Regions from separate parts of the Blautia sp. HA9023 genome, predicted to be linked through region 3. Evidence: riboswitches for the same ligand, from Rfam matches in the RefSeq annotation. Region 3 holds a riboswitch; each other region holds the start of a gene.

The links. A riboswitch is a leader RNA that binds a small molecule or an ion and turns the genes downstream of it on or off. The one in region 3 is predicted to bind cyclic di-GMP.
Positions count from the first base shown of each region.
Region 1: it holds a riboswitch for cyclic di-GMP, as region 3 does, so the genes downstream of both, AC04Q6_RS07715 (response regulator) here and AC04Q6_RS14540 (PAS domain-containing protein) in region 3, are expected to answer to the same signal.
Region 2: it holds a riboswitch for cyclic di-GMP, as region 3 does, so the genes downstream of both, AC04Q6_RS01700 (hybrid sensor histidine kinase/response regulator) here and AC04Q6_RS14540 (PAS domain-containing protein) in region 3, are expected to answer to the same signal.

Region 1 is NZ_JBWLUR010000006.1:812,361-823,394, forward strand. Features, by position in the region: gene AC04Q6_RS07715 (response regulator) at 1-1,811, opposite strand, end outside; cyclic di-GMP riboswitch class I at 2,044-2,134, opposite strand; partial or broken gene AC04Q6_RS07720 (aldo/keto reductase) at 2,676-3,423, opposite strand; gene AC04Q6_RS07725 (carboxymuconolactone decarboxylase family protein) at 3,434-4,201, opposite strand; gene AC04Q6_RS07730 (flavodoxin) at 4,230-4,700, opposite strand; gene AC04Q6_RS07735 (LysR substrate-binding domain-containing protein) at 4,827-5,705, opposite strand; gene AC04Q6_RS07740 (hypothetical protein) at 5,732-6,124, opposite strand; gene AC04Q6_RS07745 (hypothetical protein) at 6,142-6,426, opposite strand; gene AC04Q6_RS07750 (HigA family addiction module antitoxin) at 6,516-7,595, opposite strand; gene AC04Q6_RS07755 (hypothetical protein) at 7,588-7,881, opposite strand; gene AC04Q6_RS07760 (helix-turn-helix domain-containing protein) at 8,169-8,423, shown strand; gene AC04Q6_RS07765 (diguanylate cyclase domain-containing protein) at 8,735-10,495, shown strand; gene AC04Q6_RS07770 (DUF6219 family protein) at 10,796-11,005, opposite strand.
Region 2 is NZ_JBWLUR010000002.1:49,537-60,570, reverse strand. Features, by position in the region: gene AC04Q6_RS01725 (alanine/glycine:cation symporter family protein) at 1-416, shown strand, start outside; gene AC04Q6_RS01720 (methylated-DNA--[protein]-cysteine S-methyltransferase) at 593-1,126, shown strand; gene AC04Q6_RS01715 (DEAD/DEAH box helicase) at 1,269-2,975, shown strand; gene AC04Q6_RS01710 (Zn-binding domain-containing protein) at 2,875-3,969, shown strand; gene AC04Q6_RS01705 (ATP-dependent helicase) at 3,956-6,046, shown strand; cyclic di-GMP riboswitch class I at 6,086-6,161, shown strand; gene AC04Q6_RS01700 (hybrid sensor histidine kinase/response regulator) at 6,388-8,871, shown strand; gene AC04Q6_RS01695 (ISAs1 family transposase) at 8,972-10,093, shown strand; gene AC04Q6_RS01690 (helix-turn-helix domain-containing protein) at 10,239-11,034, shown strand, end outside.
Region 3 is NZ_JBWLUR010000009.1:163,347-174,380, reverse strand. Features, by position in the region: gene AC04Q6_RS14585 (nucleotidyltransferase family protein) at 1-85, opposite strand, end outside; gene AC04Q6_RS14580 (purine-nucleoside phosphorylase) at 125-937, opposite strand; gene AC04Q6_RS14575 (peptide deformylase) at 1,040-1,450, opposite strand; gene AC04Q6_RS14570 (alpha/beta hydrolase) at 1,473-2,333, opposite strand; gene AC04Q6_RS14565 (GNAT family N-acetyltransferase) at 2,413-2,925, opposite strand; gene AC04Q6_RS14560 (YitT family protein) at 3,005-3,841, opposite strand; gene AC04Q6_RS14555 (DUF2318 domain-containing protein) at 3,987-4,502, opposite strand; gene AC04Q6_RS14550 (urease accessory protein UreH domain-containing protein) at 4,525-5,880, opposite strand; gene AC04Q6_RS14545 (response regulator) at 6,069-6,989, opposite strand; gene AC04Q6_RS14540 (PAS domain-containing protein) at 6,925-7,644, opposite strand; cyclic di-GMP riboswitch class I at 7,788-7,863, opposite strand; gene gnpA (1,3-beta-galactosyl-N-acetylhexosamine phosphorylase) at 7,942-10,104, opposite strand; gene AC04Q6_RS14530 (phosphotransferase enzyme family protein) at 10,139-11,034, opposite strand, start outside.

The sequences.
Region 1 (11,034 bases), on a different contig from region 3:
GATTTTGTAATTTTGCTGAGACATTCAATGACTCTGTCCTGACTCTCAATATTTGCTCCTGCAATTGCCGTCAGGCCGACAATGGCATTCATCGGTGTCCGGATATCGTGGGACATATTGGAAAGGAATTCTGTTTTCGCACGATTAGCATTTTCTGCAGAACAGTAAGCCTCTTTCAGTGCCTGACGGGATTCAATCTCTGCTTTTTTCTCCTGTGTCACATCCATGGATGCCAGCAATACTTTTACCAGTTTTCCATCCTCCCATTCCAGGGGTATGTAAGAAGCGATCTTATAAGTCTTTTCATCCTGGCTGCAATACTCAAACTTATAAATATCATTTTCACTTTTCAGTTTTTTCCGAATATTATCCGGGGCTATCAGGATATCTATAGCTTCCAATGGTTCCAGTGTCTTATATTTTTCAAGAACCTGCATCTGAAAATCATGATAAAATCCCAGAGGTTTATATATCATCTGTCCATTCAGATTGTAGAATTCATACCTGTCATTTTCCAGATCACAGACAACAAAACGGTCAACCAGACGCACAATACTCTGGATCAGCTGCTCCATGGAAGCATTATCCGCTGCCATCTGCAGATGCCGTGCACTCTCCACCTTTGTCTCTGTGATATCCCGCAGAAAGATCATGGCATATTCTGAATCCTCTATCTCGCCGCGTATGATCACATTACGGACCCATCGTTCTTCTCCATTCAGAGTGATACGGCACTCCAAAGCCAATTCGGTTTCCAGACCCTTCAGCCTTTCTGCAATATAACCACGGTCGTAAAAAGAGGATACCGCCTTCTTATCTTTCTCCACAACATAGGAATCCACAAAATGCCGAATCAGTTCATCCCATGTATGACTCTGTTCAAAGACGGTCATCAGGGACGGCTCAACCTTAAAGGTATCAAAAGTATTCGCTTCCAGATTCACATAATACTCGCACAGATCTGCTTTTGTAAAAGCTCGGTGGAAAGCAGCAGATTTTTGTGCCTGCATGATTTCTTTTTTCTCCCCATCAATGTTAATAAAAATCCCGGCAATCCTGCTGGCAGAACCATCCAGACGGCGTATTACTTCTGCCGATGCCCGAAACCACTGGTATTGATTATCCTTCATTCTCATACGATACTCTACCTGGTATTTTATCTGGTTCGTCTTATCCTTAATTGCCGCCTGAAGCTGCACCATTACTCTTTCTTTATCCTGTGGATGCAGAAGATCTGACCAGGATTCCAGTTTATTCGGAAAGTCCAGAGTGTCATGATAGCCAAGCATTTTTCGGAATTCATGACTCCAGTTTGCATTCACAATCTCACTGTTTTCGTCACAGTCAAAATACCAGAAGCCGGAACAGATAGCCTCATTGAGCAGTGCCAGATTTACATGATCCCAGTTGACCTGTACAGACATAACCCAGATCTGTCTGCCCGCCTCATCTGTCGCATCTTCTTTATAAAGCCGTACATTATTCACTGTACCGTCTGCTGTAAGGATCTGTGATTCCCCTGCTCCGTGAAGCTGCAAAAAACGATCTCGATCCAGTATATCTTCCTCGCCATAAAAGAAATTTTTCAATGAGCCGTTTGTCTGCTTCATAAAAGAGTCGAATGTATATCCTGTACTATGTAACAGCAGATTGCTCACAGATAAAACAGACAGGTTTTGGTCATAATATCCTGTCATTATGCCTACCCCGCCATTATTTTCCAGTGTTTTCTGTACTGCCTGTGACATGGCCTGTGTCTGTCCCGGTACAGTCTCACCTAAGGAATATATTCTGTCCTCATAATTTTTCATTTTTTTAAAGTCCTCTCTCCGTCTTATGCCTTCTTCATCCTGCTTTTATCTGTATACAGAAAACCTGTCCCTGCTAGTTTTGTTACCCATTTTTGCATACAAAAAGGACACTTGCCAAAATCTGCCAGTGTCCCTATTATATTTTTTTAAATCACACATCTATATAGTATAAAAGGTATCGGAATCTCTTCTGTTCAAACATCTTTTCCATATATTATGTTGATATGGAAACAGTGGCAACCGGCTGACATGGTCAAGCTTTCTGACTTTAGTCCCTTCTGGCTTTGCGCCCCTGCCTTTCAACAGGTTTGCCTTTAAAATAATTTTCATTTTTCCCAAAATAAAAATACCATGAAGTTTTTTACACGTCAATAATATTGGATAGAAAATCTGTATATTTTTTTATCTTGGTATAGTTGTATAAGTAGTCAATTACATTTAATACATTCCGTTCAACATTTTTTTGATATTTTTTCTTTTCCCCCCACTGTAAAACAGCCTCTGAGCGTTTCGTTATATAGAGGGATACAAATAAGAGCAAGATCCACCCATGTTTAACAGTATTGCCGTTTGGCATCCTGTTCTCCTATGGGATTTATCTTGATGGGGATCTCCCCATACCCTCTCAATAACAGACGTTTCACTTGTCTGTTGGTTCCACCTGAAAGTGTTCACAGCACTATTTCTAATATCGGAAGGAACAGCCGATATTGAAATACGTGGACTCCCGGAGGGAGGAATAGTCTCAGTGGAAGGAGGAGTATGAGAACAGAAAACAAAGATAAAGAACTGAATCACAGACATTTTATAGGATTACGTCTTACCGATGGAATTGAATCCATACACTCTATGATTACTGAAACTTTATTTCTTTTCATCAAGCAAAATAACACCTTGCGCCGGATTTTTATCAATTGCACCAACTATCTCATGTGGAACATATGGCTCTTCAAGATATGCAAGGTCTTCGGCAGTTAATTTAATGTCAAATGCTCCGGCTGAATCATCCAGATACTGCGTTTTGGTTGCCCCAATAATAGGCGATAGAATTCCCTTTGCCCACTGCCATGCAATGGCTATCTGGGACATTTTGCAGTTATACTTTTCGGCAAGCTCCGCTACACGTTTAACTATCTGTATGATATCCATACATGGCAGATGCACCAAGTGCCCTGACCTTTCCTGCTTTTACCAGATCGTGCAGTGCCTCCATAGTTTCTTCAATTGGTGTATCATAGTCAAATCTATGGATGATATATAAATCAAGATAGTCGGTTCCAAGACGTGACAGAGTTCCATCTATTTCCCTCATGATTGCCTGTCTTGATAAACGACCTTCATTAAAATATACCTTGGATGCAATCACAACCTGATTTCTCGCTACATTTTTCTTCAATGCTTTACCTAAATATTCCTCACTTGTTCCTGCTGAATATCCATTTGCTGTATCAAAAAAGTTATATCCCAAATCAAGTGCATGCTTGATAACATTCTCACTTTCAGCTTCATCCAACGTCCAGTCATGCATGGTTCCAGCTTTCCCAAAACTCATGCAGCCCACACATAATTTTGACACTTCTATATCTGTATTTCCGAGTTTACCGTATTCCATAGTGCTCTCCTTATCTTAATCCAGCGTACTCTTTCTCCGATACCGCCTCACACCACTCATTGGAACAATCCACTCCCGGCACCTCAATTGCCAGATGGGAAAACCATTCATCCGGAGCGGCCCCATGCCAGTGCTTTACATCTACCGGAATGTTAATACAGTCACCCGGGTTCATTTCTACCGCATCCCTGCCTTCTTCCTGATAAAACCCTCGGCCGGCTACACATACTAAGATCTGCCCGCCACCGCTTTTTGCATGATGAATATGCCAATTATTCCTGCATCCGGGTTCAAATGTCACGTTGAAAATGCCAACCTGAGAAGTGGAAATCGGTGCAAGAAAACTTCTGCCAGAAAAATACTGTGCAAAACCATCATTTGGTGCACCAATTGGAAATACCATCTCTTTTGCATGCGCCCGCATCGCTTCCTCTTCGTATGGCAAATCTCCTTCGCCTGTCTCCCACACTTCCTTTGCAAGATTGAAAACAGCCCATGCTTTTGGCCATCCTGCATAAAATGCGACATGTGTGATTACTGCGGCAATCTCTTTTTGTGTTACACCATGATTTTTTGCATTTTGAAGATGATATTTTAAAGAAGAATCTGTAATTCCGGAAGCCATCAGAGCAACCACTGTGATGATACTTCTTGTTTTTACGTCAATATCCTGGTTATTCCAGTTTTCACCGAAAAGGACATCATCGTTAAAATGTGCAAACTCCGGTGCAAATTCACCAAGTGCATTTCTTCCTGCTGTCTGTATTATTTTTCCCATTTTCTGTATACCTCCATAGCACTGTTATTTATAAAGATTTTACCCACTCACTGATTTCCTTTTTTGTTCCACGGTTTAACAGGCTGCCTTCTGTGATAACTGCATCCGGTGCGGATGGCTGTAATTCCTTTACAGTATTACCGAATCCACTTCCACCGGATGTTGCAAAGAGCACAATCTTTTTGCCACTGAAATCATAGGCTTCCAAAAATGTATTGACAATTGTCGGAGCTACATACCACCAGATTGGGAATCCCAGAAGGATCTCGTCATAAGAACTCATATCCATCTTTTTCTTCATAATCTCCGGTCTGTATTTCTTATCACTCATTTCCACACTGCTTCTGGATTTTTTATTCATCCAGTCAAGATCAGCCTTTGTATATGGAACTTTTGGCTCAATCTCAAATAAATCCGCTTTTGCTTCCTCTGCAATCATTTCTGCTACTTTTTTTGTTGTCCCGCTTGCACTGAAAAATGCGACTAAATTTTTACTCATAATAAAAAGCCCCTTTCTATACGTATTTTTCACAAAAAAATAGATGTATAAGATTTACATTCATCTTACACATCTATTTTAAGCTCTATCGCTTCATTATGTCTAATGCTTATATTGAATTTTATTTTATGCCTGAAAAGCATTAATCTCCTCAATCATTTTACGGACTGCCAAAGAATATGGAATGTTTCGTCTCCAGGCAATCACAGTACTTGTTGTGATTTCAGGAGAAATTCTTCGCTGTACAAGAATATCCTCCCGCCAATACTTTGCAGCACCTTCGATGGATACCGGATAGCCCAGTCCATTTGCTGCCATAACTCCGGCATTCGTTCCAAGATTACTTGTAAAAGCAATCTGCAGTTTCGAAAAGTCTTTTCCAAACCAATTGGCAAGTTCACTTTGAACATTTACTCTTTCCGGCAGGATCAATGGTTTTCCAATAAGATCTTCTTTTCTTATAAACTCTTTTTCTGCCAGCGGATCATCCGGCCGCATTCCAACACACCAGTGATCGCAATCTGTGATCCGGATATAATCCAGCCCTTCGGTGTCCACCGGTTCCATGAATAATGCAATATCTACAAGTCCTTTGTTCATCATCTCATACACTGCATCTGCTGTTGCAGTATGCAATACAATCTGAACCAGCGGGTATTTTTCTTTATATGTTTTACATATCTCCGCCAATGTCTCCACCGCTGCAAATTCACCGCATCCAATGGTTATCGTGCCCTCTACAACCTCTTCTTTTCCTTTCAGTTCCTCAAGCGTTCTTTCCTCAAGATTAAGAATCTCCAGGGCACGCCTTTTTAATAAAATTCCTTCATCAGTAAGCGATATTTTCTTTCCGTTTCGAATAAATAATGTTATTCCCAGGTCCTCTTCAAATGCTGCCATTTGTCTGGAAAGCGTTGGCTGGGTAATATGCAATTGTTCTGCTGCTTTTGTAAAGCTCTGTTCTTTTGCCACCGTCAGAAAATAGCGCAACAGTCTTAATTCCATATTTTTTGTTCCCTCAACTTTCGATTTCACGACATCATTTCTAATACAGATTTTACCGTACTTTTTAATCTCAGTCCATCCTTTATACCCAGGCGATAGAAAAACTCTTCTGTCTCTGCTCCGCTGGCAAATATTTCATCACAATACTTCGTAAGCACTTCCTCTTGTTCCGGAGACAGTGTTTCTAAAAGCTTCTGGTATTCCTTCTCTATATTTTCATTAAATGGCTGTGTATCTTGATTTGATTTCCATTCAGAATATGCTTTGCTCATACGATTGGAGATCATCTTATCAACAGACTCCTCTACGTCTTTTGACATCTTTGAGGGAGACTCTTGCTTTTGAACTTTTTCGTTCTTCGCTTTTTCAAGTGTTGACTCGTCAATATAGTGAATAATTTCTCTCAGATTTACCTTCATAGATTGCAGGTATCCTCTCATAAGCACTGCCAGTTTCTCACTTCTGACTCCAATGCCAGGACAAATGCTCCTGCAGCCAATACGCCTACCAACATGAATTCAGCGATTCCCAGGATAATATAATTCATGTACTGCGTGCGGTACCAAATGATGGTGCACACAAAGTCAGCCTCATTGATGCGCCTTCCATCGGACTTTGCTTCCGCAGTTTCCTTCACTATCTCTTCTCTGGAATCTGTTTCCACAAGTCCCTTTCGGGTCATCTTTTTGACCGCATGTCTTTTCGCCTTAAATTCCTCCAATCGCTTTCACCTCCTTTCTCCCCAAATGGATAAAAAAATAAGGCCATCTATCGTGGATAACGGTAGACGACCTCAAGTTATATACTTCTTTATGATGTTATTACTTTGTATTTGTGTTTTAATGCTTTTGACAGTGCAACATTTGTAAATGGAACAATCTGATCATTTTGCAAGCGGCCAAGAACAATACCCGGATCTCTGTCAATTCTTTCAGCAAATCTGCGGATAGCATTTTCGCTAAACTCATTCATTCTAACGAAAGCCTCATATTCTCCCGGAGGGATCAATTTGTCTTCCGCATATTTATCTGCTGCATCCTCCTGTCCAGCGTGCTCATTTTCAAACGTAATTCCATAATCACCATTAATAATATGGCCAATCTCATGGAACAGAGTAAACCAAAATGTATCTGAATAGAAACGTCTGTCATTCACCATCAGCATTACATTCTGCCCAATCTTCTTGGTTGCACCATTTATTCCTGAACCCGGAAGATTTGGAAGTATTACGAATATTACTCCCGCATCTTCAAAGGCCTTCCTAATCAGTGGATAAAAATCACCATGCTGTGTTGTTAATGTCAATGCATAATCAACAGCTTTTTCAAACTTCTTTTTGTCAAACTTAGGTGCTTCTATCTTCAGTGCCTGATTAATTGCGATCTGAACCATTGCATTTGCTCTGGCAGTATTAGTCTCTTTCATATCCTCAGATGCACTTCGGAAACTAACTGTCATATTTTGCTTTGTAAAAACAGATAATGATGCAACATTTAAAAATTCACGTAGACACTTAATCTGCTCATTTGTTTTTCTCGGAAGATCAGGCAATCCAAAATTCTCTCTGAAATATGTGTACTGAAAGTATTTGAAAATTCTTCTTTCCTGCTCTAATTCCTTGGATGATTCAAACTCAGCAATCAAAGCGTCATAGCTCTTCTGAAGATTCAGCCAGTAGTCAACACTAGTCCCTAACATTCGAGATAATTTCATGGCTATATCGATTGATAAGCTTTGCTCCCCACGTACCAGAATACTTAAATTCTTTGGCGTGGTATCTAATCGTTTTGCAAAATCTTTCTGAGAAAGTCCACTTTCTTCAATGATTTCTTTGATATAGTATCCAGGATGAAAAGCAATCTTATCATTATATTCAATATAATTACTCATAATGCTTACTTACCTCCTTTACTTCAACAATTCTAACCACACCAGCAATTTCATCAATATTACAAGGATCATAAGGTTCTTCATTCTCATCTAATGGCTGAATAATAATACGCCATGGATCTCTTCTCGTTTTTACATCTATAGCAAAAAATCCATCCATATTGCCACTCAACTTATGAAAATGAAACGTCGGCATCATTACTATATCCTTAATTACACTCGCCTGCTGCATAGCATTTATTCGGGCAAATAGGCTGGTTGCTAATGCAGCATTCCCGCCAAACAATTTTTTTGCAGTCTTTAAATCGGTACATTGTTTCTGACTTTGCTGTTATTGTATAGTAGCTGCACGTTTGCCATCCTTTTCAAATTACCCGTTGGGTAATCTAAATATACCATCAGGAGAGGCTCTAGTCAATAATTCACACACTCTTTTCACAATTATTCTTCCATTTCCTTCTGCTTTCTGGCTTCAACCTCTGGTGCTAGAATATAAATAGTACAAACCAAAATGAGAAATTCCAAATACACATAAGCATGATACAATAGAGGCATGCTGAAGGAGGATCTCATATGGCAAAGCAACATGACAAACAATTTAAACTTGATGCAGTCCAGTACTATCAGGATCACAAAGATCTCGGAGTACGTGGATGTGCAGAAAATCTTGGCATCGGATACAGCACATTAACAAAATGTCTGAAAGACTTCCGGGAATCAGGTGATATTCCTGTTCGTGGTTCTGGTAATTATGCATCTGATGAGCAGAAGGAATTGCCCGTCTCAGACGTGAATTACGTGATGCCCAAGATACACTTGATGTGTTAAAAAAAGCAATCAACATTCTGGGAAAATGACGGAAGCCATTTAATATCTTGCATGGCTCCACCACGTACCTTCTGATACAGAAAAACGTCGTAAAGCTGTAAAAGCAAAAATACAGGATATTTATGATGATTCCAAGGCTCCTTCTTAAAATATATAGATTTCACAAATCCCTATCGATATACATTCTTCTGTCATAGATGTATAAAGATTTTGCACAGTTCGTCTTTTTCATAAAACTTATTCTGTTTTTCAACTTCTGTGATATAATGCTTTATTATAATAATTCCCATGGACAAAATGAGGTGAACCAAGTGAAAAAGAAAACACTTGTGCCTCTTATCACTTTTTTACTGGGCATATGCCTTATTAGTTTGATTGTATACAAAACAGACACCCACGAAAAAGAGCAGAGACACATAACAGCACAATTAAACGTAGCCACCTATGGCGAACAAATAAAGAATGAAATTACAAATGGAATTGAGATCACAGATACCTTGAAGCAAATCTTAATAAGTGAAGATGGCGAAATCCGTCAGTTTGAAACAATTGCAGGAAATCTTATGTCTGATTCTATTGAAAGTGTACAGCTCGCTCCTAATGGTGTTGTTACAGATATTTATCCGGCTAATGAAAATGAGGCAGGTAAGATTGATTTGATCCATGATAAAGACCGCGGAAAAATTTCCTGTTACGCAAGAGACAACTATACAATCATTACGCAGGGCCCCTTCAAATTAAAACAGGGAGGATATGGAATTGCAGTCCGCAATCCCATATACCTGAAAGATAAAAACGGACATGAGTATTTCTGGGGATTTACTATTGTTATCCTGCGTGTTCCGGATATTTTTTCAGATTCAATCAGTGCACTTTCAAATTTTGGATACGAATACAAAATTTCAAAAACAGACGCTCCATGGAGTGATACTTATAAAGTGGTTTATCAATCAGATGGGCAAATAAATCGTCCTGTTTCTTATACATTTACAATAGGAGACGAAAACTGGAAATTTGAAGTAACTCCTAAAAGTGGATGGAGAAATGCCACATTACTGATAATCATCATCGGAATTTTTCTTACAATAAGCCTTCTCCTGTCAGTTCTTACCAGAGTATGGTTAGTAGCAAAAGAACATAAGAAAAAGTTTCAGATACTGGCGCGCACAGATTCTCTTACAAATATTTATAACCGCTATGGATTTGATGAATTTGCAGAAAAAATGATTCAAAAAAATCCAAAAACACATTTTGTGGTTGCGCTCCTTGATATCGATGATTTCAAGTTTATTAATGATATCTATGGACATAATTACGGAGACAGGGCACTAAAGAATCTTGCAGACAGCATGAAGACTTTTTTCCCATCCGATGCATTACTCGGAAGAAATGGTGGTGACGAATTCTGCATTCTTTTACCAAATTGTACCTTTGCAGAAGCAGATATACAGCTGCAGAAATTCACCAAACTTCCTAAATCATTCTCATACCATGGTAAGGAACATGCATTTTATATTTCTCTAGGATATGCAGAATATCCAACATTTGCATCCAATCGTTCACAACTCATGCGTTGCGCAGATGCCGCTCTTTATGAAATAAAGCTTCATGGAAAAAATGGATGTATGGCCTACAGAGAAGGACTTCGGTCAGGTGCCCGCAAACAACTTGGATTCGCATTCAAGGATATCTCTGAACATCTTCCAGGTGCATTCATCATATACAGAGCTGACAAAAAAGATGATGAACTAATTTTTGCAAATGATGAATTTCTTCATATGTCCGGATATAAAGATATAGATGAACTGTTCAGACTTACTGAGAAAAGTTTTCGCAACTTGATTCGTGAAGATGAACAGCAACAGATAGAATCAAGTATCTGGGAACAGATTGACAACGGCAATGAAAATGACTATATTCACTTTCATCTTCGAAAAGCTGACGGAACTTATTTTTCTGTTCTTGATCATGGAAGAATTGTAGAGAGCCCGCAATACGGGAAAGTATTTTATGTATTGTTCATGGATTGGGAAGATATGCATATTCGTTACAATGATAAATTCGCAAGATAAAATATTGCAAAAAACAGAGCGTATGATCTATTTACAAGCATCAAAATATCCAACGATTCCTATATATCCGTCTTTCTTCATAGGAGACTACAATGTATGCAGTTTCAGACTATACATCTGGCTATCATTTTCCACCTTCGCTTTTATCTGCACAGAGATTTCTTTATTTTGTACAGATGTCTGATGTAACAAAACACGAATATTTGGTGGCTACACCCCCAAGCCCCTGTAGAATAAATAACGCCAGTACTGGATATCAAAAATCCCGCACCGGCGTTATTTATTAAAATATTTTGTTTTTTAATCTTCAACACTCTCTACTGAAACTTCTTTTTTCTTCCTACTTTTACCAGAAATCATCTTGTGTCCTGTATAAATAGCCATAATCATGCAAAGCAAAGAACTTGCTGCAAAGTACTTATGGCCTTCTTTTGATCCCTTATAACCTGTATAAAAAGTTCCAAGCATTGTAATCAGTGCACCGATAGACCAATATTTATGTGATTTCATTCAGATACCTCCTGCCGTTTTTCTTAATC
Region 2 (11,034 bases), on a different contig from region 3:
CACCGTGGGTGCAGGCAGCACTTCACAAGACTCTTGGTTCTTTTGGACCATATTTTATTATGATCGCAATGGTATTATTTGCTTTCACTACATTGCTGGGAAATTGCTTCTATTGTGATAATCTGCTGACTTATATCCTTAAAAAGCAGCCGGGTAAGAAATTCATGACGGGATTTCGCCTTGTATCAGCACTGGTGGTGTTTTTGGGAGCGGGAATGGAGATGACATTACTGTGGCACATCTCTGATGTACTGATGGGAGTAATGGCACTGATCAACATTCCGGTGATCCTGCTATTGTCCAACACCGTATTGAAAGCATTAAAGGATTACGAAGGACAGATCCGGCAGAAAAAAAATCCTGTATTCTTCAGTAAAAATATTGATCTGAAGCAAAAAACAGATTACTGGAATTAAAGCACCTGTGAATAGCAGTAAAATGTAATATAACAGTAAAAATAGCAGATAACATACCACTATATTATATGCGGAGGATACCTTGCTGTGTTCTCCGTTTTTTCACATAATTAAAGATAACTATTTCACATAAATTATACTTGAGGTAACACTACTGAAATAAGGAGTGGAAAACTATGATCTATACATGCAAATATAAATCACCGTTAGGAGAAATTTTACTGGCAGCAGATGAAATTGGACTTACAGGCTTATGGTTTGAAGGACAGAAATACTTTGCGAATACACTTCCGGACGAGAGGATTTCACAGGAAACGGAGATTCTTTCAGAAGCAAAAAAATGGCTGGATATCTATTTCTCCGGTGAAAAGCCAACATTTACACCTCCTCTTCATCCTGCGGGATCAACATTCAGACAAGCTGTGTGGCAGATTTTATCAGAGATTCCTTACGGACAAACGATCACATATGGAGAAATTGCCAGTAAAATAGCTGAAAGAGAAAATATTTCCCATATGTCCGCCCAGGCTGTTGGTGGTGCAGTTGGACATAATGAAATTTCTATTATCATTCCATGCCATCGTGTAGTAGGCACAAATGGCAGTCTCACAGGATATGCAGGAGGAATTGATAGAAAAATTTCACTGCTTAAGCTGGAACATGCAGATATGAGCCGTTTCTTTGTACCAAAGAAAGGCACTGCACTGTAACATATACTTGAAAAATCTGCATAAAAAATAGAAAAGTGATGTCATATGGGAAGATAAAACTATATGGTATCGCTTTTTTTATGTTATACTGTTTTTATTAAAAATAATATCTATCGAATAAATTGACAGCAAAGGAGCAAGCATGAAGGGGAACATCATTTACAAAAAAATAATCCCTGCCAGATCTCCGGAATATGCAGAGTTTCCCAAAAGCCTGCATCCGGATATCCAGGATTTTCTGTCCGGCCAGAATATAAAGTCTCTCTATACCCACCAGGCAGAAGCTTTTTCCCATGCTATGGCTGGAGAAAATATCGTGATCACCACACCTACCGCCAGTGGTAAATCCCTGTGCTTTTATCTGCCGGTGGTTCAGGAAATCCTGAAAGATCCTGTGACCCGTGCGATCTTTATTTATCCCACGAAGGCCCTGGCAGCTGATCAGTACCGTGCGCTGATCCCCTGGATGGAAGCACTTGGGGAACATCGTTTATCTGTCGGCGTATATGACGGAGATACACCGCCTGCTGAGCGAAAAAGGATCCGGGAACGTGCCAATATCATCCTTACCAATCCGGATATGTTAAACGGCTCCATGCTTCCAAATCACAGCAAATATGGATTCGACTTTATTTTTTCCAATCTGAAATACATTATTCTGGATGAACTGCATGTATACAGAGGAGCTTTTGGTTCTCATCTGGCCAATGTATTTCGCCGTTTATCCAGGATCTGCAGATATTACCACTCAGATCCTCAGTTTTTATGCAGTTCCGCCACCATTGCCAATCCCCTGGAACTTGCGGAAAAGATCTGCGGAAGATCTTTTATCAATATCGCCAGAAGCGGTGCAGGAATATCAGAGCGGATCTATTGCCTGGTCCAGCCAGAAGAGAAACTGAATAAAGATGGCATCCCCTACGGAAAAGAATCTGTTATAAATGTTGCAGCGGACCTTCTTCCTCAGCTGATGGAACGAAGGGAGAGCTTTCTGGCATTTGCCAGATCCAGAAAAAATGTGGAGATCCTGGTGAAAGAAACCAGAGACCATCTGGATGCGGCAGGGTTCTTAGGGACAGCCAGAAAAGAAGAAATCTCCGGGTACCGTGGCGGTTACACTCCTCTGGAGAGAAAAAGCATCGAACAGCGTATGATCTCAGGGGATCTTCTTGGCCTTGTATCCACCAATGCATTAGAACTGGGAATCGATATCGGAAAGATCAGTACAACGGTACTGGCCGGTTATCCGGGAACAAGAGCATCTTTCTGGCAGCAGACAGGCCGTGCAGGACGAGGAAGTGGAAAATGCACCAATTATCTGATTCTTGCCAATCTTCCCATGGATCAGTATATCGCTCTGGAACCGGAATGGCTTTTTGAACACAGCAGTGAAAATGCCATCGTTGATCCAGACAATCTTCTGATCCAGCTTGCACATATCCGGGCTGCGGCAGCGGAACTTCCGTTAACCCTGGATGATGGTGCATTATTCCCGGATCTTGGGGAGACGATCCCTGTACTTATGAAAGTAGATGAAGTCCGGAATATGGGAGGCCGCTTCGCCTGGTCAGGAGGACTTTATCCTGTAGGAGAATTTTCCCTCCGGAATATTGATCAGAACAAGTATCAGCTCATTAACAAGGAAACCGGAAAAAATATCACGGAGATGGATGAGGAACAGGCTTTTCATGAGATCCATGAAGGTGCCGTTTACATGGCACGACGGAGATTTTTACCAGGTTGTAAAAATGAACCTGGAAAGCAAGATCGTGGAAGCTGTGCCATTTCATGGAAACTATTACACAGTACCTGGAAGCGAGACCAATATCCGTATCATACACAGACATAAAAAGCAGCAGTGGGAGAGAAGTGAACTTTCTTTTGGAGATGTAAATATTGCAGATTTTGTATACATGTATAAAAAAATGCAGTTCCATAATCATCAGAACCTGGGTTTTGAACAGCTCACGAAACCACTTTCCAAGAATTACGACACAGAAGCTACCTGGCTCAGACTTCCTGAAAATGTGGTCAGACAGTACCGCAATCTCTTACAGCCGGACAGAAACGGTTATTATGTAAGAAATAACCACTTTGAAGGTCTGATGTTTGCGTTGAAAAATGCAGCTCTGATGGTGACAATGACAGAAGGTTCCGATCTTGGGGTGGCAATGTCCACCAATGCACTGGAACTTTCCGGAAGCACTTCTGAGGAGGTTTCTCTCTATTTTTACGACCGTTATGTAGGAGGCCTTGGATTTGCAGAAAAGATCTATGATCTGATCCCCAAAGTGACAGAACAGGCTATCCGAATGGTTTCCGGCTGCAGGTGCAAAAACGGCTGTGCAGTCTGTATTGGAAATGACAGGCTTGACCGGAACGTGATCCTGTGGGGGCTGAAAAATTTATCTGAAGAATCGGAACTGACCGTGCAGAAAACGAGGAATATTTCTTATCCGGATGAAAAGAATACAGAATGGAATCGATCAGGACAACGGGAATTCACATTATCTGATCTGCAGGAGAAGTGGGTTTTATTCTGCAATCGGGTCAAAGAAAATAATAATACATTTGCAGGATTTTTCTCAATGGTATCCGGACTGGAAGTCAAAGCCTCCTCTCTGATCCTCTATCTGAGAGATCCGTTTTATGCAGAATGGGCCAATATGCAGGAGAACCGAACAGGAATCTCCAATGTGCTCAGTACTTACGTCTTTCTTCCGGTTGATTTCCGCTTTGCGATCCTTACAGATACAGAGAAACCGGAAGATATGCTAAAACGTGAAAAAATGATGCGCAGATATCACACTCTGAAAAAGGATGAAACATATGGAACTGAATGATTATCAGAAAACAGCGGTTCTGGATGAACATAATGCCTGCCTGGTCCGCGCAAACGTAGGAAGCGGAAAAACAACGGTTCTTATCGAAAAGATCCGTTATCTTCACCAGCAGAAAAAAATCCCCCTGGAAAATATGATCGTTCTGACCTTTACAAATAAAGCAGCAGGCGAGATCAAAAACAGGCTGAAGATCCAAAATATAGAAGAAAACCCCTCGTCTCTTTTCTATGGAACATTCCACGGCATTGCCCTAAAGCTCCTTCAGGAAGTGCTTCCATTAGAAGAACTTGGCTACACAAAAGATTTCCAGGTCTGTCTGCCTGAAGAAGAACTGGAACTTGCCAATCAGCTGATCCACCAGCATACTCTCAGGATCAAATATAAAAACCGTCTTCGAAAAAGACTGGATCATAAATACAGGTCAGCCACATCCAGACAGCCCGGATACCAGGACGATTTTCCGAAACTGGTAACTCTCCTTACAGAAGAAAAACGGAAACAGAACAAAATGAGCTACGAAGACCTGTTGCAGTGTGCCACGAAACTTCTGAAAGATCATCCACAGCAACTTTTGCAGCTGAAATGGATCATCATTGATGAAGTGCAGGACTGCGATGAACTTCAGTTTGAACTGATTCGTCAATTAAAAAGACCGGAAGTCGGGCTTTTTGCAGTGGGCGATCCCAATCAGGTGATCTACAGCTGGCGTGGAAGTATGTTCAATATTTTTTATAAATTCCGTGAATTGTATCACGCAGAAGAACTATCCCTTCCTGTAAATTACCGTTCTTCCCAGACGATCCTGGCAGTTTCCAGAAGATTTCAGGAATCCGGGGATTCTCTTACCGGCGTACAGGAAGAAGGAGAAAAAATCTCTGTCAAAAATCATTACGATCCTTTTCAGGAAGCAGAATATCTGGCAGAAAAGATCCTTGCTCTTCATGAAAGAGGCGTTCCACTTGAGGAGGTCGCAGTGTTTTACAGGCTTCAGAGCCAGTCAGAGATCCTTTCAAAAGTTCTGGAAAAACATCAGATCCCATATGAAATCTCTCAGAAGAAAATCATTCAGGATATTCCGGTTCTTGCCTGGTTTCTTCATATACTGCGTTTTTTAAGCAATCATGAGGATCTTACCAGCGGAACTTATGTCCTTTGCGACAAAACTTTCGGGGAAGGATGGAACTCAAAAAAAGCCCGGACAGAGATTCTGAATTTTACACAAGGGAGTGTATTTCTCTCGAAATCCTTACTTTTTCAGGCCATGTGGGAGTATCGGGACACAGGCTCCGGCTACATAAATCTGTGGGAACAGCTTTCTCTGGAAAAATATCTCCGACCGTCTTCCAGCGACTATAAAGAAAACAGGAGGCAAATCCTTTCCCTGTTAAAGAAAATGGAATCCTATCACAGTATCAGGGATTTTCTTAATGATCTTGTACTGAATGGCATGGAACCGGAAAAAGATGCGGTTTCCGGAGAATCTGTAAAACTGATGACGCTCCATGCCTCCAAAGGGCTGGAATTCGATTACGTATTTATCATTGGTGTAAATGATGGGCTGATTCCCTTAAATAGCCGTGATGCTTCTACAGAAGAGGAAGAGAGGAGACTGTTTTATGTGGGAATGACAAGAGCAAGGAAATTCCTGGAATTATCTTTTTACATCAATCCCGGAACTGCGCGGGTATTTCCAGGTCCAGGTCGCTACCTTTCCAGTCTTCCGGAGAAATATCTTGCCCATCCGGCAGATGCCACAAGAGATACAAAAGAAGCTGCCCGGCACCTTCAGGACCTGAAAAAGATGATCCTGGAAGAAAAACTCCGAAAATTGGAAACACCGAAAGAATATGCCAGATCCCAGGAACAGGAAACTTCTTTATCCCCAGATGAAAAGACAGCATTGCCGGAAAACATCCCACCAGAAACACCAAAACAACTTGTAGAACATCCCAAATACGGCCGCGGGTCCATTATCTCCGAAACCGAAGATACCATTGTGATACAATTTGATGATTACGGCGAAAAAGAAATGCTAAAAGCCTTTTCACAGTTGAAAAAAATTCCAAACAATAATTGACAAATTTTCCGTATAAATATACACTAAAATTGTTAAAAAAACAAACACGGGCAAAGCAGCCGAAAGACTGTGGCGCAAAGCTATAGGGCCTGTAAAATGGCAGCCAGTTGCATAATTCAAAAGCACTATAGTTCTCTCTGTCTGAACATGGTGCTTTTTTTATTTTACCCCGTGGAAAGGAAATGGTGATGCAGATGGTGCACTTCTGATGTCCTATACGGCTCAGAAGCTGGCATGAACGGATATATACCAAAACCGGTAAGTATCAAGGATATCACAAGGACATTAAACGGAAATATCGTGTAAAAAACAACGAAGAACTGGATGGCGCAATTTACGAAATGCTGCAACTGCTTGGAAAATGCAGTGGTGCCGATCGAGTATATATTTTTGATAAAAAAGAAAAGAACCGAAAAGAATACTTCTGTCTTCAGTATGAATGGAAAAATGAGGACGACATATTAGAAAAAGAACAGTTATTTTCAGAAATCACGGTAGAGGATATTCCACATTGGACAGACGAACTGAAAAAAGGATTGACGATCCAGGTTACAGATTGTGAAGAACTTTCTCCTATGGAACAGGAATACAACCTGATGAAGAAACATCACACATATTCCCGCGTCCTCGCACCTATTTTCAGCAGAGACCATTTAAGCGGATTTATCGGAATGGATCATTTTTATAAAGGAATCTCAGAACTGTTTATTCATCAGCTTGCGTTCGTAGGTGCTCATCTGAATACAGCCAGGGAAAATCTCCGCATGTTTACGCTTCTGGGAAAAAATCTTGAAAGCATGGAAAAAGAACGTCAGATCCTGAATGTTCTCTGTGAGGACTGTACTTCTGTATATAAAGTCAATCTTCTGGATGATACTGCCGAAGTTGTAAAACTGGAACAGGGTGCCAACGCTCCGAAGATTCTGAAAAACAGAGAAAAAATCATACTTTGTTACTCAAAAGAACTGAAATACTATTATGATCATTTTGTCATAAAAGAATCCGCGCCGGATTTTTTGGAGACATTTGACTGTCAGAATCTGATAGGCGAGCTTAAAACCAGGGATAAGATCAGCCGCAGATATCAGTCCCGGGAAAATGCCAACAGGCATCAGTATTTTGAAATCAGAGCCACCAGACTTCCTTCTTCAACGGATTTTCCGGTTCTGATCGCTTTTCGTCATGTAGATGAGATCATAAAGGAGGAGCGAAATCATCAGAGAGAGCTGGAAGATTCTCTGGCAGAAGTGAAAATGAACAATGAGATCATATCCGCCATCAGTAAGATCTACTACATGATCTACCGGATCGACCTTCAGGATTTTTATTATGAGGAGATTACCGGCGGCAGTGAAAATCACCGTTTTACAGGAATGAAGGGAACCGCAGCTGCCCATATCACCAGTGATAGCAGCGAAAAAGTCGCGTCCAAATACAGGGCCATGGTAAAACAGTTTTATGACCTCTCCACTCTGAAAAAACGTCTGGAAAAAGAGGAGTCCATTGCAGTTGACTACCTTGCCACAGATAACAACTGGCATCTGGCCAGGTTTATTGTCCAGTCAAGAGCGGAAGATGGAACAGCCAGACAGGTTCTGCTTGTGATCCGCGTGATCAGTGAGGAAAAAAGGCGGGAAAAATATCTCATAGATGCGGTAGAAGAGGCCAACCGTGCCAATGAGGCAAAATCAGAGTTCCTTTCCAGAATGTCCCATGACATCCGGACTCCTATGAATGCCATTATGGGATTTACCAGAGTTGCAAGAAACCATCTCCATGAACCGGACAAAATACTGGACTGTCTGGATAAGATCAACTTAAGTGGAAGTAATCTGCAGCAGCTGATCAATGATGTCCTGGATATCTCCAGGATCGAAAGTGGGGAATTTCGCATTGATTCTGAGCCAGTAAAACTGTCTGAATTATGTAAACTTTACGAACAGAATATCCGTGGAACAGCAGAAGATAAGAACCAGAAATTTATCTGTAACCGACATGACATTATTTATGATACCGTGCTGTCTGACCGTCTGCGGATCGGTCAGATTTACATGAACCTGTTATCCAATGCAGTGAAGTATACTCCTGAGGGAGGAACGGTTGAACTGGAAGTTTATGAGGAACCATTTCCGGATAAAGATAAGATCCGCCTGGTTTCCATTGTCCGGGATAACGGGATTGGAATGAGCGAAAAATTCATGAAAGAAATGTATTCTCAGTTTTCCAGAGCAATTGATACAAGAGTGAATAAAGTACAGGGAAGCGGCCTGGGCCTTGCTATTGTAAAAAAGATCGTCGACCAGATGAACGGAACCATTGAAGCAACAAGCAGACTCCACGAGGGAACCACTTTCCGTGTGACTCTGGATGTACCTTTTATCAGGGAGCAGGAAGTATCAGAGACAACCGCGGAAATTCCGTTCTTCAAACTCAGGCCATCCAGGATCATAAAAACGCTTCTGATCGCAGAAGATAATGACCTGAATTATGAGATTCTGGAAGAACAGTTGGAAATGTACGGCATTCACTGTGTCCGGGCAGTAAATGGGAAAGAATGTGTACAGCTTTTTGAAATCGATCCCTCCGGAACATACGATGCCATTCTCATGGATATGCAGATGCCTGTGATGAATGGTCTTGATGCAACCAGGGCGATCCGCCGTCTTCCATCCCCGGAATCAAAACAGATCCCGATCATCGCACTGACTGCCAACGCCTATCTGGAAGACGTCCAGAAATGCAAAGAAGCAGGAATGAACGATCACATGTCCAAACCTGTACAGATAGAACAGATCATCCGAACTGTGGAGAGATGGATGAAATAATCGATATAGCAAATTCCAAATGCGCACGACAAACGCATGAGTAAATAAATTGTGAACACACCCCTTTTCTAGTAAAATAAAAGAAAAAGGGGTGTTATTTATGCAGGAATTATTAGAGTGGATGGAATACATTGAAGATACTCGTCAGCAGACAAAGGTTCGTCATACGTTGAAGGATATTCTTGTCATTGTGTTGTTTGCAACTCTTGCGAATGCGGATGACTGGGTTGAGATGGCATTGTTTGCAGAAAGCTATCAGGATTATCTTCGAAAGTATATTGAACTAAAAAACGGAATCCCCTCTCATGATACGATCCGGCGTGTCATGGGGATGATATCGCCCGAAATTCTGCAGCAGCTCTATGGAAAATGGCAGGAGCGGCTGGATAAAAATGATGGAGAACTGTTGAAGAAGATCATCTGCATAGATGGAAAAACGATGTGTTCGAATAAACGTGGAGAAGAAAAAGCAAGTCACATTGTTTCTGCATGGAGTAAGGAAGATGGATTTTGTCTGGGACAGAAAGCAGTCAAAGAAAAAAGCAATGAAATAACAGCGATTCCAGAGCTGTTGGAAAAAATCCAGATAAAGGGTCAGATCATTACGATTGATGCAATGGGAACGCAGACAGCGATCGCAGGAAAAATCAGGCAGAAACGAGCGGATTATGTTCTGGCATTGAAGAAAAATCAATACACAATGTACGAAGATGTAAAAGAATACTTTTCGAATGAGGAGTTTCAAAAAGAAATGCGCGAAAAGGGGGCATATAAGAAGACCCGTGAGAAAGCCCATGGGCAAATTGAGATCCGAGAGTATTATCAGACGGAAGATATCCGGTGGCTGAGCCAAAAGAAGAATTGGAAAGGCCTGAGAAGCATTGTAATGGAGAAGAAACGAATAGAAAAAGCAGGAAAGATAACGTATGAATATCGATATTTTATAAGCAGTTTAAAAACGGATATCAACGAAGTCAGCCGAGCGGTGCGAGGTCATTGGAGTATAGAAAGTATGCATTGGCATTTGGATGTAACATTTCGGGAGGATGCAAATACGACAATCGATAAAATGGCGGCACAAAATTTGAACATTATAAGAAAATGGAGCCTGAGTATTTTGAAACCAGCAGAACTATCAAGACATAAGTTGTCAATGAGAAAGAAAAGGTTCGTAGTAAGTTTGCGTCCAATTAAGTATTTAGAGGAGCTTTTAGAAGCTTAAAAAGTAGAAAAAATAAAATTTGCAGTTGCTAACCATTCATGCGTTTGTCGTGGCAGAATTGTTGTATACATTGCCAAAGTTGCGGTAAAATGATATGCTGATTTTATTGGATAGGAACGATATTTCGGTGGTTCGGAGGCGGAAGATGAGAAAGAAGTTAAACACCCAATTTAATACAAGGCAGTATATGGTTTCAAGAGACTTCGAAATTTATTATTATAAAGATCAGCATATGAAAAAGGTTGCCAACCATATCCATGATTACTATGAGATTTATTTTTTTCTGGAGGGTGATGTATCTCTTGAGATAGAGAAAAAAGAATATCCGCTGCAATACGGAGACGTGGCGGTAGTGCCTCCTGGTCTGGAGCATCATGCAGTCATTCACGATGAAAGCGTGCCCTATAGAAGGTTTGTATTCTGGATTACGGTTGACTATCTGAACCGCTTGATGGAAGATGCTAGGGAGTATGGCTATTTGATACAGCTGGTGCAGACAAAAGGAGAATATATTTTCCATCACGACAGAATCGCTTTTAATACGATTCAGACAAAAGTATTTCATTTGCTGGAGGAAATTTATTCCAATCATTTTGGAAAAGCGGCGAAGGTTTCCCTGTGCGTCAGCGATCTGCTTCTTCATTTAAACCGGACTGTATATAATGAAAGACATGAGCGTAGTGTTCAGGAGGAACAGCAGCTGTCAGAAAGATTGATAGACTATATTGAAGAGCATCTGGAAGAAGAATTGTCTCTGGACAGGATGGTAGCAGAATTTTTTGTCAGTAAATATCATATTGCCCATTTTTTTAAGGATCATATTGGAATGTCAGTTCATCAGTATGTGCAGAAAAAGAGACTGGAGGCATGCAGAGAGGCAATCCGGAATAACATGAAGATCAGCGAAGCTTATCTGCTGTTTGGCTTCAAAGATTATTCCG
Region 3 (11,034 bases):
CTTCTGTCCGCAGATCCCGGATATATTTTTTCAGTATCCGAAGAAGGGTATCTCCGGAATACAGGTAATCATTCAATGTTATCATTTGTGTTTCTCTTTTCTTAAAATTTCCTTCTTTCCAGGATTACATATTTACCACTACTTTTTCAACCAGTTTCTGGAAAGACTCCGCTATACGGTCTGCTGTCTCCTGCACTTCTTCATGGTTCAGCGCTTCTTTTGAAATCCCTGCTGCCATATTTGTGATACAGGAAATTCCGCAGACTTCCATTCCCATATGACGGGCTGCCATAGCTTCACATGCGGTACTCATTCCGACAGCATCACCGCCCCAGCGCTGAGCAAGTCTTATCTCTGCCGGGGTCTCATAGTTAGGTCCTGTAAACTGCACATAAACCCCTTCCTTCAGTTCAATTCCACATTCTGCAGCGCATTTTCGAATCACATCCTGAAGGGATCGGCTGTATACTTCGCTCATATCCGGAAATCTGGTTCCAAGTTCATCAATATTAGGGCCGATCAGAGGACTTGGAACTGCCGTTGTAATGTGATCCGTGATCATCATAAGATCGCCGGGATGGAAGGATGGATTGGCGCCTCCGGCCGCATTGGTGAGAAGAAGTTTTTTTGCCCCAAGAAGCCCCATCAGACGTGTCGGAAGAACTACGTCAGACATTGGATATCCTTCATAATAATGAACCCGGCCCTGCATGATCACAACCGGTGTTTTCTCTACATAACCAAATACAAAACGTCCTTTGTGCCCTTTTACTGTCGATACCGGAAATCCTTCGATATCTGTATATTTAATGATCTGTTCGATCTGGATCCTCTCTGCAAAGTCGCCAAGTCCAGATCCCAGAACCAATGCGATTTCCGGTTTAAAATCTGTTTTCTCTCTTACACTTTCCAGACATGTCATTAATTTCTGATACATAGTTTCCGCTTCCCTTCTTATCTTAATACCGTCAGAACCATATTGCAAAAATCCCCTGCTTTTTTCTGTACTTTTTGTTCTTAACTCTGTTATATATCATATTTATATGATAATTCCGTCACAGTGATCAATCTCATGCTGAATGATCTGTGCTGTCCAGCCAGAATATTTCTGGCGTTGTTTATGGAATGAAATATCCTGAAATTCCACTTCTATGTTTTCATATCGGGTAGTCTTTCGCACACCGTCAAGAGAAAGACATCCCTCCTCTGTCTCGTATGCTCTGGACTTTTTCACTATCACCGGATTCAGCATTGCCACATTGATAAATCCCATATTTACAGCAATGATTCTTTTATTTACTCCAATCATATTGGCAGCCATCCCCACGCATCCTGCTTCGTTGGCTTTCAGTGTATCCAGAAGGTCCTGTACTATCTGTTTATCTTCCTTTGTGGCAGGCTGCGCTTTCTGTCTCAGAAAAAAAATATCTCTCATTATCGGTCTGACCATGATTTTACTCCTGTTTTCTGTTTTATTTTAATTTTCTGTTGAAAAAATCGATGATCCAGTTCCATGTTTCATCCTGGAAAAACTGAAGATCCGCATGATCTGCTCCGTCCAGCGTCAGCAAAGTTACATCACAGCCCTGCGCTTCCAGGAGATTATATAATGTTTTTGACTGCACATAGGGCACTGTCCGATCACAGTTTCCATGGATGATCAAAAATGGCGGCGCATCCTTCGTTACTTTGGATACAGGACTGCAGTTATACGCCTTTTCTCTGTTTCGTTTGGAATTAAAGCCCAGAAGGAGGGACTCTGCGGAAGAAGCACATTGTTCTGCGGATTCGCACGGAAACGCAGAAAGATCTGTGGGCGGATACCAGGGGCAGGCTGCCTGTACTTCGCTGGATTCTTCCAGATATTCTCCTACATCCAGGGCCGGATCATGATCCAGCGCAGCCATACATGTAAGATATCCTCCGGCGGATTCTCCCATAACTCCCATCTGCTCTTTGTTGATACGGAACCGGTCTGCATGCGCTTTCAGATAACGGATCGCTGCCTTTACATCCTGCAAAGGCATTGGATATGGCCCCTGATTGGAAGTGCGGTACTCCACACTTGCCACTACAAATCCGCCTGATGCCAGCCTGCTGAGATAAAGATTATGCGCCGACTTATCCATCATCAGCCAGGCCCCTCCGCAGATCCAGAGAATACATGGATAAGTTCTGCCATCCTGTGCCTCCGGATAGATAATATCCAGTTTCAGGTCTCTTCTGCAATGTCCAAACCAGGAGTCCACCTGTGCATAAGTCACATCATTTACCGTAATATACTGCGGTTTTTCTATTTCCAGTTTCAGTGTGTGCTTTTCTGCTTTTGCCATAGTATTTCCCCCTTTTTTGATCGTTATATTCTGTCTTTGAAATATCTTTTATTTTATCACAGTACCGGGAATTGTGCCTTTATTTTTTCATTCGATATTCCATTTCATTCCATTTTTCGTCACCCAGTACAGAAGCTGAGATTCCAATATATTCAAATCCCATTCTCCGGTACATCTCTACTTTTTCATCTACGCAGGTAAGAACCGCACGTTCTCTCCCTCTTTTCTGCTCACGGTCAAGATAACGCATCATCAGTTCTCTTGCAAGGCCCTGTCCACGGTATTTCGGGAGGACCTCAAGCCCCAGAAGCATATTATTTTTCCCATCAGGATCACAAAGATCTGCATTGGTAAAAAATTTATCCTGGAAAGCCTCCTCACTGGTCGTAAATCCTGTGAGATATCCTGCCAGCTTTCCGTTTTTCCGGTCAACTGCCACAAGGAACAGCTCCGGAATTTTTTCTACACGGTCTATAACATCCGCTCTGCTTATTGCCTCTGCCGGTGGAAAACAGATCTGCTCAATTTCCGCTGCCTGTTCTGCTTCCTCCCTGTGTATAGAACGGAATTCATATTTCTCTGAAAGTCTCATAATTCTTCTCCTTTGATTTTTCTCATCCATATATAGAATAACATTTTTCCGGAGAAAAACCCATCTTTTATTGTAAGCCTTATCGCAGGATCTCATCAATAGTTGAAACAGTACTGAAAGATCCTTTATTCCTGGAAATAATTTCTTTCACTTTCTGCAGTTCAAAGTAATTCACATAACAGATCAGTGTTTTATTTTCCCCCGCGATCACACCGGAAGAATTGATAATAGTACAGGTCTTATTCAGTTCTTCTTTAATATCGCAAATAATTGAATCTGGATCTTTTGTGATGATGGTCACCTGTTTCAATGCCTCAAAATGATCTGTGAAATGATCGATGATGGAAGTTGACACGATGTACACCAGAAGACTTAAAAGTGCGGAATCTCTGTCAAGAAGTACAAACACCGCCCCATATACACAGGCATTGAACGCAATTAATATGTAGGAAATACTGTAGTCTTTTCCCGAATGATTGTAGATTTTTTTTACAATGATATTGGCAAAAATCTCAGAGCCGTCAATGCAGCCACCATTTCGAAGGATCAGGGAAAGTCCCACACCAAGAATCGCCCCTCCGAAAGCCACCGCAATAAAATGTTCTGTATTTAGTTCAAAAGGGATTTTTTCAAAGTAGGAAAGACCTATTGTGTAGATCACAAAACCTACGAACGTTTTTGCAAAGAAATATTTACCGATAAGAATGATCCCGGCGATCAGAAATGGCAGAAAGACAAGCAACACACACAACGACAGATTATACCCAGTGAGTTTGCTTATGATAATGGCAATTCCGGCAGTTCCGTAATCGATGGCATCATTGGGAAGCAGGATACAGGCAACGGAAAAGCTGGCCAGTATGGCTCCGATAATGATCATCAGATACGAAAACAATGTTTTGATTTTTTTGTTCATAAAGACCTCCTTTTTGCAAGCAAAATTGTTTGTCAATAGTAACAAAAAAGCTGTTATAATAGATTTTTCTATTGTAACAGCTTTGTTTTCCCTCTTTTGGAATGGGTTTATTATATGATGTTTTCTTTTTCCTGTCAATGCTGCATTAACTCTGATATGCACCCTTCCAGTTTGCAAAAATATCTGCGGAATCCTTCAGAAAATCATAAGATATCTGGATCTTACCATCTGCAAGTATCCAGTCACTTTCCAGAATCGGCCAGGGATTGCAGCCTCCTGCAGTTTCTCCTACCTGATCCATGGTAAAAGAATTTCCACAGTTCTGGCAGACCAGTTTATCGTCTTCCTGTTTGTAATAACCATTTCCGGAATCATAACAGATCTGACAGGTATTAAAAGCGGTACGGATAGTTCCATCCGAAGTCTTTACTGCGATCACTTCCATTTCCGTGCCATCTACATTTGCAGGATAAAAGACTGCATTTTCTGTCAGTTCATCAACCGGTATGGTCAGATTCCCACCGGAACTGACGCTGATTTCCTGATTTCCATCTGCTGCGGAAGTCTCTTCTGTAGTTTCTGTTTCTGTTACATTTCCACATCCTGCAAGCGCCGTCATTGCTATAAGAAACGCCATACCTGTTATCATAATTTTTTTCATCTTTAACATTACTCCTCTGTTTTTATTTTCCTGTTACATAAATAGTCCCTGTGATCATGCCCATCCAGCAGCTATACGTATAGACGCCTTCTTTTTCCGGTATAAATTCGATGACATTTTCTCCGTTCTCGAAAGTATGATCCATTCCAAAATCCTGAAGGATCATCCTATAATTACATCCATTGATGCTGCCCTCCGGTACATTGATCTCCCACTTCACAGGTTCCCCTGCCTTCACAGTAATATCCGGATACCATCCAGAACACAGCGTACTGGAAACATACTGCACTCCATCTTTTTCCACTGCCACATCTGTCTGATCATCATTCTGCACATTATCCGCTTCTGCTGCTACCTTTTCGCCGGACCTGCTTTCCAAACCTGACAGCACACTTCCCTGAGACATCATGGCAAGTCCCATAACAACCACCAGGATCGCTCCTGTTTTCAGGATCTGTCTGGTAAATTTCTTTCCCAGTGCAGAAAAAATTGAGCCAAATCCAAGCATCAGAGGAACCGTTCCCAGACTGAAGCAGAACATGGAAAAAGCTCCTGCTACCCAGCTTCCGGAAGCCAGTGCAACAATCTCCATAGACTGCAACGGTCCACAGGGCATGAACCCGTTACACAGTCCAACTAGAAAAGGTGTCCTTTTTTTCCATAAAGATTTCCCTCCAGGAAATGGAATGTGGATTCTCAGTTTCCGAAGCCCCGGAAAAATCCCCAGCATATTCACACCCATAACGACCATGATAATTCCGGCCAGGAGTTTCAGAGACCCCTGAAACACTGTGGAAGCCTGTAAACTGTCCCCAATTCCAGCCAGACCTCCTACGGCCCCGAGAAATCCTCCGATCACGGTATAGGAAACAACCCGTCCCATATTATAGGAAAATGTATTCCGAAACATTGACCTTGATATTTCCTCTGCGTTCGCTTCTTGCTTCTGCAAGGTCTGAGAAAGATTGATCCCGCCGCACATGGCAATGCAGTGTACAGAAGTGATCAGGCCAATGACAAACAGCATTCCATATCCCATTCCTGTCTCGGCAAGAGAATCCGGCGCAAGATGGTTAAGGATTCCAAAACGCTGCAGGATCACAAATAAAAGGGCGATCGCAAAAATTTCCGCTGCTGCCTGACGAAGCTGTTTCCTGCGAAACTGTTCCGCGGGAATTACCTGATATCCCAGATCCTCGATCATTTTTACAATTTCTTTCATCCTGATTTTCTTCGGATCATAATCAAACTCTGCCCGTGAATATTCATAGCTGACTGTAATTCCCGTGATCTCCGGTCTTAATTTCAGTACATTCCAGATCCTCGACTGACAGTTAATACAGGTCATACCATCAATATAAATAACCGTATGCTTCACTGTTTTGCATCCTTTCTCATAAAGTTTGTAAAGCGATAAAATAAAAAACTGTTACAATAGATCTTATTTCTACTGTAACAGTTTTTATATCCTACTTTTACGATAGGTTTAATTATATTATTGTATTTTTCTTCTGTCAATGGCAAAGGCCGATTTCACAGAATCTTCACCTTTTAACCAGTCAGACTTTACAGCCACTTTCTCATCACATCCCGAAGCCTTGTCATATCCAGTGGTTTGGAAATGTGTTCATTCATTCCGGCACTTCTGGCAAGCTGAACATCTTCCGCAAAGGCGTTGGCAGTCATGGCAACGATCGGAACAGACCTGGCTGCCGGTATATTGGATGTGCGGATTGCTGCTGTCGCTTCATACCCGTTCATTACCGGCATTCGGATGTCCATAAAGATCAGATCAAAATCACCTTCAGATCCGGAAGAAATCATATCCACTGCTGTCTTTCCGTTTTCTGCTGTCACGACCTCTGCTCCGGTCATCCCTATGATTTCTTTTGCGATCTCAGAGTAGTCATACGCTGACAAAATAATAATGGTTACATCATTTCCAACTATTTTCCGGATCTGCCGGGTCGTCTCCAATCCGTCCATTCCCGGCATTTTCCAGTCAATGATAATGGCAAAATAATCGTTTTCTTTTTCATAACGCGCCGCAACAAGGTTAACTGCTTCTTCTCCGGATGTTACCCACTCCCCGTCGATTCCTATTTCTTCCAGAAGTGCCACCGTATTCTCGCAGCAATTCTGATCATCATCTACCACAAGTACCGGCAGATCGATCAGCTCATCCCAGGTACTGCTCTCCTCAAACAGTCCGGATAATGTTTCTTCCACCTTCAGAGAATTAAAGCTGTTTTCCTGAAGATCCACATAGTATTCACAGAGATTTGCCGTTGTGTATGCACGGTAAAAAGCATCTACTCTCTGCGTATACTGTCTCGCTCTCTTCTCCGCATCAATATTTATAAAAATCCCGGCCATACGAAAAGCAGTTCCGTCCGCACGACGGCTCACCTCTCCCTTATCCTTAAACCACTGATAAGTTCCATCCGCCATACGCATGCTGGTATTCCACATCATATTTTTTCTCATTGGTCTTATCCTGAAAAGCTTCCTGAAAAGTCCTGGAAACCTCCTCAAGGTCCCGGGGATGAATTCCCCTTTCCCATGTTTCCAGATTGTTGGGAAAATCCAGAGTATCATGATATCCAAGCATCTTTCGAAATTCATGACTGAAGAAAACTGATTCAGGATTTCCGGACTGAGCACATTCTACAGACCAGAACCCGGAACTGAGCACCTGATTTACCAGTTCCAGATTTTCCTGCATCTCGTCAATGTGCGTGGATAATATCCATAATGCGTTTCCTTCACTGTCAATGGTATCTTTCTTATATACACGCACATTAACCGGTGCACCTTCTTTATTCAGCATCTGTGCTTCGCCTACTCCATGGATCTTTTTAAAACGTTCGATCTTTGCAAACGTACAGTTCTGCCCACAGAATACATTTTTCAGCGATCCGGAAAATTTTTCCATAAATTCTTCATAGGTATATCCAAGATTGTGAAGAAAAAATTCACTGATATAAGCAATCGTAAGATCACGGTCATAATATCCGGCCAGAACACCTACCGCCTGGTTATTTTCGATGGTTTTCCGTATGGCCGCATACGTCTCCTCACAAAGATGGGACTCTCCCACTATATATAAATTTTCTTCTTCAAATAGTGCCTTGTTTATCAACTGTTCACTCCATATTTCACCATTTGCAGCTTTTGGAAAATCCCTGTAACGCGCAGGAAACCGCAATGCATTTTATCTGTTCTTCCAACAAAAAAACAGGGTCAGGCTATAGACATGCAACTATACCGTTCCCTGTTTCTATTCTCTGCAGCTGGCTGCCATTTTAAAGGCCCTTTAGCTTTGCGTCACAGCTTTTCAACTGCTTTGCCCATATATTCTCTTTCAAATCTGTACTATTATACACTCAATTATAAATGCCTGTCAACAGCTCTCTTACAGAGTTTTGCAAAACATCTGTCAGATCTGATACCAGCGGATCTCATTGGCAGAGAGATGAATTTCAAAGCTCTTTCCGTCCCCTGTATAAACAGTTGTATCCTGTGGTTCATAGGTGTTATTTACCACACAATACTTTCCGTTTTTCACATAGGCATGAACTTCCACATTATAATTAGACGAGAACCAGCGGTGAAGTTCATCCTCTGCTGCCGCAGACCAGAGCACGGATCTGTACAGAATACGACTGTTTTTAAAGCTGTAAGGCAGCCCGCTGATATAAACGCCACGACCCTTTCCGAAGGTTTTTACCGCCATCTGGACTTCCTGGTCTTTCTGGATCAGGATCTTCGTATCCGGCAGTGCAAAGATATTCTTTTTGCCCTCGCCGAAATCTACGGTTCCGTCTGTATCTTCCAGAATAAAATGATCTCTGTGTTCTTCCCAGTTGTATTTGTCTGTATTGAGATTAAATCCTCTTTCTTCCTCTACTCCCAGGATATCATCCAGCTGAAAGAATTTTCCCTGCCACTGGTGGGCTGCCGGCTCACCAACGCCGATAAAACCGCCGCCATTGTAGACAAATTTCCGCACTGCTGTAAGGATTTCCGGATTTGCCCAGTTCTCGCCGCCGGACTGTGCAGTGTCCGCATCACCTACATTGATGATCACGTCAAAATCATTAAGAAGATCTTTATTTTCACGAATATCATCGAAACTGATAAAGGAAACATCAAACGGCGCACCGCTTAATGCCTCGATGATTCCAAAATAAGAATAATTCTGTTTGTAATAGATAGCATGATGTACCATATGGTTGCCCCAGGAGCGCATTTTTCCCCAGCAGTTTAAAACTGCCACACGTTTTACGCAGTATGGCGTGGTTCCCTGGATATTGTCATAGAGCACACGAAATTCCTGGCATACTTCTTTGATATACTGTACGAAATCCGGAAATTCCAGAGCCAGCTTCAGATAGCCGCCATAGCCGATTCTCTGGATCGGGCTTCGAAGGATAGCTCTTCTTGCAGTTACCCAGTTTACTTTTGCCTCTTTTACCGGATCTCCGCCTTCATGGAAGGTATCCGGGAAAAAGTATGGAAGAAATCTTCCTTCTGTATATTTTACATGTTTGATATCGCTGAACAGACGTAAGGTTGCTCCGTTTCCAACACTTCCCACTACTGCATCCAGTCCGATGGAAGCAAACTCATCCATAAAAGGCTCCATGCCGATCCAGTGATCGCCCATGAACATCATGGCTTCTTTTCCATACTCATGGACAATATCTACCATTTCCTTTGCAAGCTTTGCCACTTCTCTTCTCTGAAAAGCCTGGAAATCTTTAAATTCCTTTGACGGGATACGGTAGGTATTATTCATATACCCCTGGTCAATGATAAACTCCGGACGGAATTTATAGCCTACTTCCCGCTCAAACTGTTCCAGAATATAAGGGCTCACTGAGGCAGAATATCCAAACCAGTCCACATATTTTTCTCTTGCCATCTCGTCAAAGATCAGCGTAAACTGATGAAAAAATGTGGTAAATCGTACCACGTTCACATAATCATGCGAATCCAGAAATCTGCGGAGACGTTCCAGGGAATGTGCCCGTGTTGCAGGCTGGCGCACATCAAAGGTGATCTGAGGCTCTACATCCTTCCAGTCATTGACAACAGCATTGTACATATGTACCGGGTCCCACATGATATATGCAAGAAAACTTACCGTATACTCATGAAACTCTTTTGCCGGACGGATCACCACATTTCCGGATTTTTCATCATAGGACCATTCTTCTGTACCGACAGCCTCTCCTGTGGTACGGTCCATAACTTCCCACCATCTTTTAATATCATCTCTGGTATTGACAGCAAGCATATCCGGATACAGATGGTCCATCAGGTGTATCTCCAGAGTATCGGAAACTGCCGTGTGAAAAGATGTCATGATATACATCTGCTGGATCTCTTCCGGATGTGCCTTCGCCCAGGCATTATCCTTTCTGGTAGTATAATAGGTAGCATATATCTTGGCCCCTGTATTTTTCAGCTCTGCCGGAAATTCTGTTCCGTCACAGTCACGGATGGCATCTGCACCCCACTCATCCAGCATTTTCAGTGTCTCCGGAATCACATCCAGATCTGTCGGGATGGTCACTCTTCCTTTTGTCTCGCTCATTATCTTTACCTCCATTGTAAAAATCCCCTGTTTTTTATTTCTGATATTTTTTTACGATTGCCTGCATCTGCTCCCATTTCTGCTCCATATCTGCCACCAGCTTAAACTGTGTACGACAGCGGTCCAGATTATGGTCTTCACGGTCGATTTTAAAATAATGATCTCCTTCCAGATAGTCAGTAAGAAAACGGATGCCACATTCATAGGTCATCACCTTGGCGCCCATAGGAAGCATCTCGATCTCCCTGGCGTTTAACTTGTCTCCACAACTTTCCAGAAAACCTTTCACGTAAATCTCGTAGAGCTCCATGTCACAGGAGACTTTACTTAAATCTTTCTCATCTTCCAGCGCAGTGCTGGCTCCGAACCGGATCGCATCACCAAAATCATTCATGGCCAGTCCTGGCATTACAGTATCCAGATCGACCACACAGATTCCCTTTCCCGTTTCCAGATCGATCATGATATTATTCAGTTTTGTATCGTTATGGGTTACCCGAAGTGGAACTTCCCCATTTTCCAGAAGTTTTCCAAATATTCCAGCCAGATCTTCATGCTGCAGTGCAAACGCAATTTCTTCTTTTACCGATGCGGCACGGTGACAGCAGTCCTTTTCCACGGCATCTTTCAGCGCCTGAAAACGCTTTTTTGTATCATGGAAATCCTTTATGGTTTCATGCAGAGTCTCTGCCGGATAATCAGCCAGCATTTCCTGAAATTTTCCAAATGCAACAGCACTTTCGTAAAAATCCTCCGGTTTTTCCACCAGATCATAGCTTACCGCATCTGTAATAAAAATATAGGCTCTCCAGCACTCTCCGTTCTCATCTGTCAGATATGCTTTTCCCTCTTTTGTGGGAATCAGATTCAGAACTTCCCGTTCCAGATCTCCACCCTTCTCAATGACCTTCTTTTTCAGATGTCCGGTGA